One region of the Intrasporangium sp. DVR genome, then DNA from elsewhere that is predicted to be linked to it. Evidence: predicted binding sites of a transcription regulator. Region 1 holds the regulator's gene; the other holds the start of a gene.
What was found. Region 1 encodes HspR, which represses chaperone genes until heat shock. Its sites were predicted from a motif close to AAGTTGAGTCNNNNNGACTCAACTT; they were not measured.
Positions count from the first base shown of each region.

Region 2: the regulator HspR is predicted to act here: its motif matches at 1,872-1,896, upstream of ABWV20_RS05825 (Hsp20/alpha crystallin family protein).

Region 1 is NZ_BAABZW010000005.1:140,526-143,898, reverse strand. It holds gene dnaK (molecular chaperone DnaK) at 1-117, shown strand, start outside; gene ABWV20_RS05255 (nucleotide exchange factor GrpE) at 114-854, shown strand; gene ABWV20_RS05250 (DnaJ C-terminal domain-containing protein) at 923-1,936, shown strand; gene ABWV20_RS05245 (heat shock protein transcriptional repressor HspR) at 1,949-2,410, shown strand; gene ABWV20_RS05240 (SGNH/GDSL hydrolase family protein) at 2,435-3,256, opposite strand.
Region 2 is NZ_BAABZW010000005.1:267,391-270,763, reverse strand. It holds gene ABWV20_RS05840 (TIGR03086 family metal-binding protein) at 1-44, shown strand, start outside; gene ABWV20_RS05835 (4a-hydroxytetrahydrobiopterin dehydratase) at 71-718, shown strand; gene ABWV20_RS05830 (hypothetical protein) at 1,002-1,265, opposite strand; gene ABWV20_RS05825 (Hsp20/alpha crystallin family protein) at 1,380-1,811, opposite strand; gene ABWV20_RS05820 (acetoacetate decarboxylase family protein) at 2,054-3,031, shown strand; gene ABWV20_RS05815 (PH domain-containing protein) at 3,066-3,373, opposite strand, start outside.

The DNA.
Region 1 (3,373 bases):
GCTGACGGTGAGCACGCCGGGGCGGGTGCGTCGAGCGGCGCAGGGGCCGACGACGACGTCGTCGACGCCGAGGTCATCGACGATGACACCGCTGAGGACGTGAAGGACGCGAAGTGAGCACCAACGACCCCGGCGTGATGCCCGAGGGCGGCAGGCCTGAGCCGGCCGAGCCCGACGTGGGCTCGACCACGAGCGCCGGGCACGGTGCTGGGACGGGTGCTGGGACGGGTGCTGGGACGGGTGCCGGTGGCGACGCCGGCACCCGGCCCCAGGGCTCGACGCCACGGCCCACCTACTACGAGGGTGGTCCGGGCGCGTCGGCCGAGCCCGGCGGGGAGGACGAGTACGACCACGCCCCCGACGCGAAGGACGCCGCGCCGGCCGACGGCTCGAAGGACCAGTCCGAGGGCGACGCCCTCGCCGAAGAGGAGACCATGGCGGCCACGCTGCTGGCGGACCTGCAGCGGCTGCAGGCCGAGTACGTCAACTACAAGAAGCGCGTCGACCGGGATCGCGAGCTGATCCGGACGACCGCAGTGGGTGGCGTCGTCGAGTCCCTCCTGCCCGTGCTCGACGACATCCACTCGGCCCGGGAGGCGGGAGCCCTCGAGGGGGGTCCCTTCGCCACGATCGCCGAGAAGCTCGAGTCGATCCTCGGCCGGTTCGGCGTCGAGCGGGTGGGGGCGTCCGGGGAGGAGTTCGACCCCACCGTGCACGAGGCACTGATGCACGTCGAGGCCGAGCTGCCCGAGGGCTCGACAGGCACCACCGTGGTCCAGGTCATCCAGCCGGGCTACCGGATCGGCGACCGGCTCGTCCGCGCCGCCCGCGTGTCGGTGGCCGACCCGTCCTGAGCGGGCGACCGTGACCCGTAACGTGACCGCCGGGGTGACCGGCATGATGAGAGAGACGGAGGTGCGCCATGGCTAGCCAGGACTGGTTCGAGAAGGACTTCTACGCGATCCTCGGCGTGCCCCACGATGCGGACGCGGCGACGATCAAGAAGACCTACCGCAAGCTCGCTCGCGACCTGCACCCCGACCACAACGTCGGTGACACGAAGGCCGAGGAGCGGTTCAAGGAGATCGGCGAGGCCTACGCCGTCCTGTCCGACCCGGAGCAGCGCCGCGAGTACGACGCGATCCGCGCCATGTCGCACGGCGGCGCCCGGTTCGCCCCCGGTGGCCCGGGCGGCGGGTTCGAGGACATCTTCGCCAACTTCGGCGCCGGCGGTGGCGCCGGCGGACCACGAGTGCACTTCGGCACGAGTGGGGGCCAGCCGAACCTCGAGGACCTCCTCGGCCAGATGTTCGGCGGTGGCGGTGCCGCCGGCTTCCCGGGTGGGTCCGCCTACCCCGGTGGCTTCGGCGCCACCCCCGGGCCCCGGGGCGGGGCCGACGTCTCGGCGTCGACCCGGATCGGGTTCCGCGAGGCGGTCGAGGGCTCGACCGTCACCCTGACCTCGCCGGAGCTGGGCCGCATCACGGCCCGGATCCCGGCAGGCGTCAAGGACGGGCAGAAGATCAAGCTGCGCGGCAAGGGACGGCAGGGTGACCCGGGTGCGCCGGCCGGCGACCTCATCCTCACCGTGTCCGTCGACAAGCACCCGGTCTTCGGCCGCGAGGGCGACAACCTCACGGTCGACCTGCCGGTCACGTTCGCGGAGGCGGCACTCGGTGCGACGGTGGCCGTGCCCACCCTCGACGGTGGCTCGGTCAAGGTGAGGATCCCGGCCGGGACACCGAGCGGCCGGGTGCTGCGGCTCAAGGGCCGCGGGGTCAAGCGCGGCGACAAGGCCGGCGACCTCCTCGCCAAGGTCCAGGTCGTCGTTCCTCAGCGGCTGACCGACGAGGCGCGCGAGGCGATCGAGAAGATGGCGGCCGCCGAGGACGGGCACGACCCGAGGGCCGACCTCTTCCAGCGGGCCCGGCTCTGAGGGGTGGTGACGATGCAACGGATGAACCGCACCCCCATGGGGCACGACGACGACACGCCGGTGTTCGTCATCTCCGTCGCTGCCGAGCTCGCCGGGATGCACGCCCAGACCCTGCGGCAGTACGACCGGCTCGGGCTCGTCTCGCCGTCCCGGACCCAGGGCGGCGGCCGGCGCTACAGCGGCCGCGACGTGTCCCTGCTCCGCGAGATCCAGCGGCTCTCCCAGGAGGGTGTGTCGCTCGCCGGCATCCAACGGATCCTCGACCTCGAGAACCAGGTGACGGCGCTCCAGTCGCGCATCGAGGAGCTCGACGCGGAGCTCGCCGCGACCCAGGCGGCCCTCGCCGGTGCTCGCCCGGGCGAGCGGGTCTTCGCGGCCGGCCCACGCGGCGACGTCGTCGCCGTGCGCCCCGGCCAGCGCCCGAAGCGGACCTTCGCGTCCCAGGCTCTCGTCGTCTGGCGGCCCGGTCGCTGACCCGGAGTCGATCCGCGGCCTGGCTCAGCCGAGGCGGTGGCTCAGGGCGGCGCCGGAATGCGTGCCGGCCAGCCGCTTCATCCCCTGCGCCGGGCGGATCGGGACCGGCCACTTCGGTGGGGTCCGGTCGCCCTCCCGGACCCCCCGCACGCGGCGTCGCACGAGCGGCACGACCTCGCGCCGGACGAAGGCAACCTCGTCGGCCACCGCCTGTGGCCAGGGCCGCCGCTCCGCTTCGCCCAACGCCTTGATGCGCAGCGTGTGAGCCCAGCCCAACGCCTCGAGCACGGCCGCGGCCATCCGCTTGTGGCCCGGACGAGACATGTGGATCCGGTCGGGCGCCCACAGCCTCGGGTCCTCGTACTCCCGCATCCGCGCATGGTCCACGAGGACCGCGCCGTGCGCCTCGGCGAGGCTTCGCACGGTGTCGTTGAAGACCCACAACCGCCGGCGGAGCGGCTCCAGCACAGCCGTCGTGCGTGGGTCGAAGATGGTGAAGACGACGACGACCGGAACCTCGCCGCAGAGGCGTGCGAGGACCTGCGCGTAACGCCCCATGAGCGCATCCATGTCCGCCCGCAGGGAGAGGATGTCGTTCCCACCGGCGTGGAAGGACAGATGGGTCGGTCGCAGGGCCAGGGCGGGCTCGAGCTGCTCGGTCACCACCTCGTCGAGCAGCTTGCTGCGGATGGCGACGTTGGCGTACTCCCATCGTGGATCCGCACGACCGAGCTGGCGCGCCAGGCGGTCCCCCCAGCCGCGGAACCCGTTGGGATAGAGGACATGGGGGTCGCCCACCCCCTCCGAGAACGAGTCCCCGACGACGACGAAACGGCCTGCCTGCACCGGGCCACTCTGCCCCGGGTCGGCGCCCTGCGACGCTCGACGCGGAAGACGTCCCCGGATGTTCGCCTCGTCGTCGCCGGGCCGTTGCCGAGGGGCGCTGCTCGGGCGCGACCGGGA
Region 2 (3,373 bases), 130 kb from region 1:
AGGCCTCGGTCCTTGCGCGTCTGGGCCGCGCTCACCGCCGCTGACCTCCCTGCTCGCACATACTGGGTTGATGGACGGACTCACCACAGAGCAGATCCTCGATGCCGGGCTCGATGACTGGCGCAAGCTGGCCCAGGCCCTCCACGCGCGCTACCTCACCGGGGACTTCGCCGCGGGGGTGCGCTTCGTCACCGCCGTCGGCGACGCCGCGGAGGCGATGAACCACCACCCCGACGTGACCCTCACCTATCCGCACGTCGACCTGAAGCTCATGAGCCACGACGCCGGCGCCCTCACCCAGCGGGATCTCGACCTCGCCCATCGGATCAGCGAGATCGCGCGGGAGCAGGGGGTGGAGGCCGCGCCGCACGCCGTGGCCGAGATCGAGCTCGCCCTCGACACGGCGGACGTCGCTGCGGTCGGCCCGTTCTGGGCGGCCTTGCTGACCGGGAGCGCCGAGGCGTTGCACGGCTCCGACGTCGTCGACCCGAAGGGCCGGGTGCCGCTGCTGTGGTTCCAGGACACGGACGCCCACCGGACACCACGTCAGAGGTTCCACCTCGACGTCTGGGTGCCGCACGACATCGCCGAGGAGCGGATAGCGGCCGCTGTGGCGGCCGGGGGGCAGGTCGTGGACAACGACAACGCTCCGTCCTTCGTCGTCCTCGCCGATCCGGACGGCAACCGTGCCTGCGTCTGCACCTGCCTCGACCGCTGACCGCGGCACCTCAGGCCCTGCCGGGCACCGCGATCCGGCTGCAGACGTGAGCGCTTCGCCCAACTCGAGTGGCCCCGCTCTCCACAGGCCCCGCGACCACGTCCACTCGAGTGGCCCCGCTCTCCACAGGCCCGGCGACCACGTCCACTCGAGTGGCCCCGCTCTCCACAGGCCCCGCGACCACGTCCACTCGAGTGGCCCGCTCATCCCCAGCCCTTCGCCGGGCGGCAGGGTGAGCCTGAACGGGCGTGCGGCCCGCGAAGGACCTGACGATCCGCAACCGCTACGTCGGCGTCTCGGTCGTCCCCGCGCGGGTGCCGGTCCCACCCCCAGGACGCAGCTCCGGTGTGGACTCCCGCTTCTTGGGTGAGGGACGGCTCGGCAACGGCAGGACGATGAGCCCGGCGCCGGCCAGCTGCAGGAGGTGGGCCCACCAGCCCTGTCCCCACCACACGGCTGAGAGCACGAGGAGCACCAAGCCGAGCGCGGCGAAGAGACGGTAGCGGCGGCTGTGCAGCGCCTCACGGAACGTGGCTGAACGCAGCACGGGCCCTCCTGGCTCGAGGTGAAGGGGCTCATCGTAGCTGCCGGGCGCGGGGAGGGCCCGGCCTCGGCATGAGGTCGGGCCCTCGCCTTCTCGGCGGTCAGGTCAGCATCGTGATCAGCTCGCCTGGCTCTCGATCGCTGCCTTCTTGTCGTCGGTGTGCGAGACGGAGATCTTGCGCGGCTTGGCCTCCTCGGCGACGGGGATCGTCAGCGTGAGGACGCCGTTGCGGTAGTCCGCCTGGATGTCGTCGAGCGCCAGCCCGCGGCCCAGCGACAGCTGCCGGGCGAACGTGCCGGTCGGCCGCTCGTGGGACAGCCAGCGGACGTCGTCGAGGTTCTCCCTCATCCGCTCGGCGCGCACCGTGAGCGTGCGGTCCTCGACGTCGATGTCGATCGAGCCCGGGTCGACGCCCGGGAGGTCGATCTGTGCGATGAAGGTCTCACCGCGGCGGTAGAGGTCCATCGGCATGGGGCCCGGCGTCGCCGTGCGGAACCCCTCGCCGAAGAGTCGGTCCATCTCCCGGAACGGGTCGAAGGTCCTGGTCATGTGAGTGTCACTCCTCTGAACTCGAACTGCTGCTCGGCAGCGAGCCGGGCAGACGCACCTTTCTTGAGTGGTAACGACTCAACTTTGCACCGAATTCCCGCTCGCCGTCAAGCCCCCAACGAGGGCAGGACGTTCGCCTCTTCTCGCGGCTTCGGGAGCGCCCGATGGTGGACACACGGTGGCCTCCAGAGGACGCAGCCCCCTGCTGGCCAGTCATGCCCGAGGCACAAGGGGGAACGACGATGGCATCGTGGCGTCTGACCACTCGGAGGCGCTCCGAGGACTTCCAGTCCTGGGCCGGTCGTGGCCCCGTGTGGGACCTGGACGGGGTCGGCCTCCGCGCCCCCGTCTTCTATCACCGCGCCGACCTCTTCGAGACCATCCATCTCGCATCCTTGGACGCGGTGCAGGACGTTCTCCCATCGGACGACCTGTATCCCGTTCGATGGTTCGACGGCCGCGCACTCGTCCTGCTCGCGGCCTACCGCTATCAGCACGTCTCCGCCGAGGACGCCCGCGGTGCTCGGCAGCTTCTCACTCCCTACGGGGAGATCAGCGTGGCCGTGGTCGTGACCCGTGGGAAGCCCCGGCGCCGGGGACTCGGTCTGGTCCAAGCCATGATCAGTGGCGGCGGTGGCTTCATCCTCGACCTGCCGGTCACGACCAAGCAGGCCTGTGACGGGGGACGGACCGGCTACGGCCTTCCCAAGTTCGTGGCCGACATGGACTTCACTGAAGAACCCGGGCGTCGGAAGGTCGTCCTGAGCGAGGGTGAGACGCACATCCTCACCCTCGAGGTCCGGACCGGGGGTCCCGTCCTGGCAGACCATGCGCCCGTCACGGCGTACTCGGTGCAGCGGGGCCGGCTGATCGAGACCGTCGTCCCGGTGTCGGGACACCGGCAGTCCAGAAGGGGAGCGGGCTCCGGGCATCTCCTCCTCGGACGGCACCCGGTTGCGGACCGGCTCCGCACCCTCGAGGTCGTCGCGGAGCCGTTGGCCGTGACGAGCTACCTCGACGCCAGCTTCATCCTCCCCGTGGGCACACCGGTGGGGCCGGCGCGGGACTACGTCGGCCATCTCGGCCGGGACCGTGGACGCGGACGTTTCACCCTGTCATATCCCGGGACGGGCCCGATCGACCTCTACCGCATGCCTGGTCGGGTCGACCAGGTCCCAGCCACCGTGGGTGTTCAGCAGGGGCAGAGGGCGCACGCCTGAGCTGGAGGACGGAACGGCGGTCGACGTCCGGCCGTCAGCTGAACTGACGGGGCAGCTCGGGCGTCACCTCGTCGATGAGCTCGTAGGCCCGGTCCGGTGTCAGGTCGACGAGGTCGTAGTGCTGCCGACCGGCCGCCGTCGTCGCGATGAGGGTCACGACGCCGACGCGACGCTGGAAGAAGGACTGCCGGACCGTCCAGCCGATGACCCCGGGGCGGGCCAGGACGGCTCGCCGCCGGTCGAACGACCCGCTGCGGCTGACGAGGTGGCGTGCGGTGACCAGATGTCCCAGACCGCGGTACCGATCGCGGCCGAGGAACCAGGAGCCCACCAACAACGGGA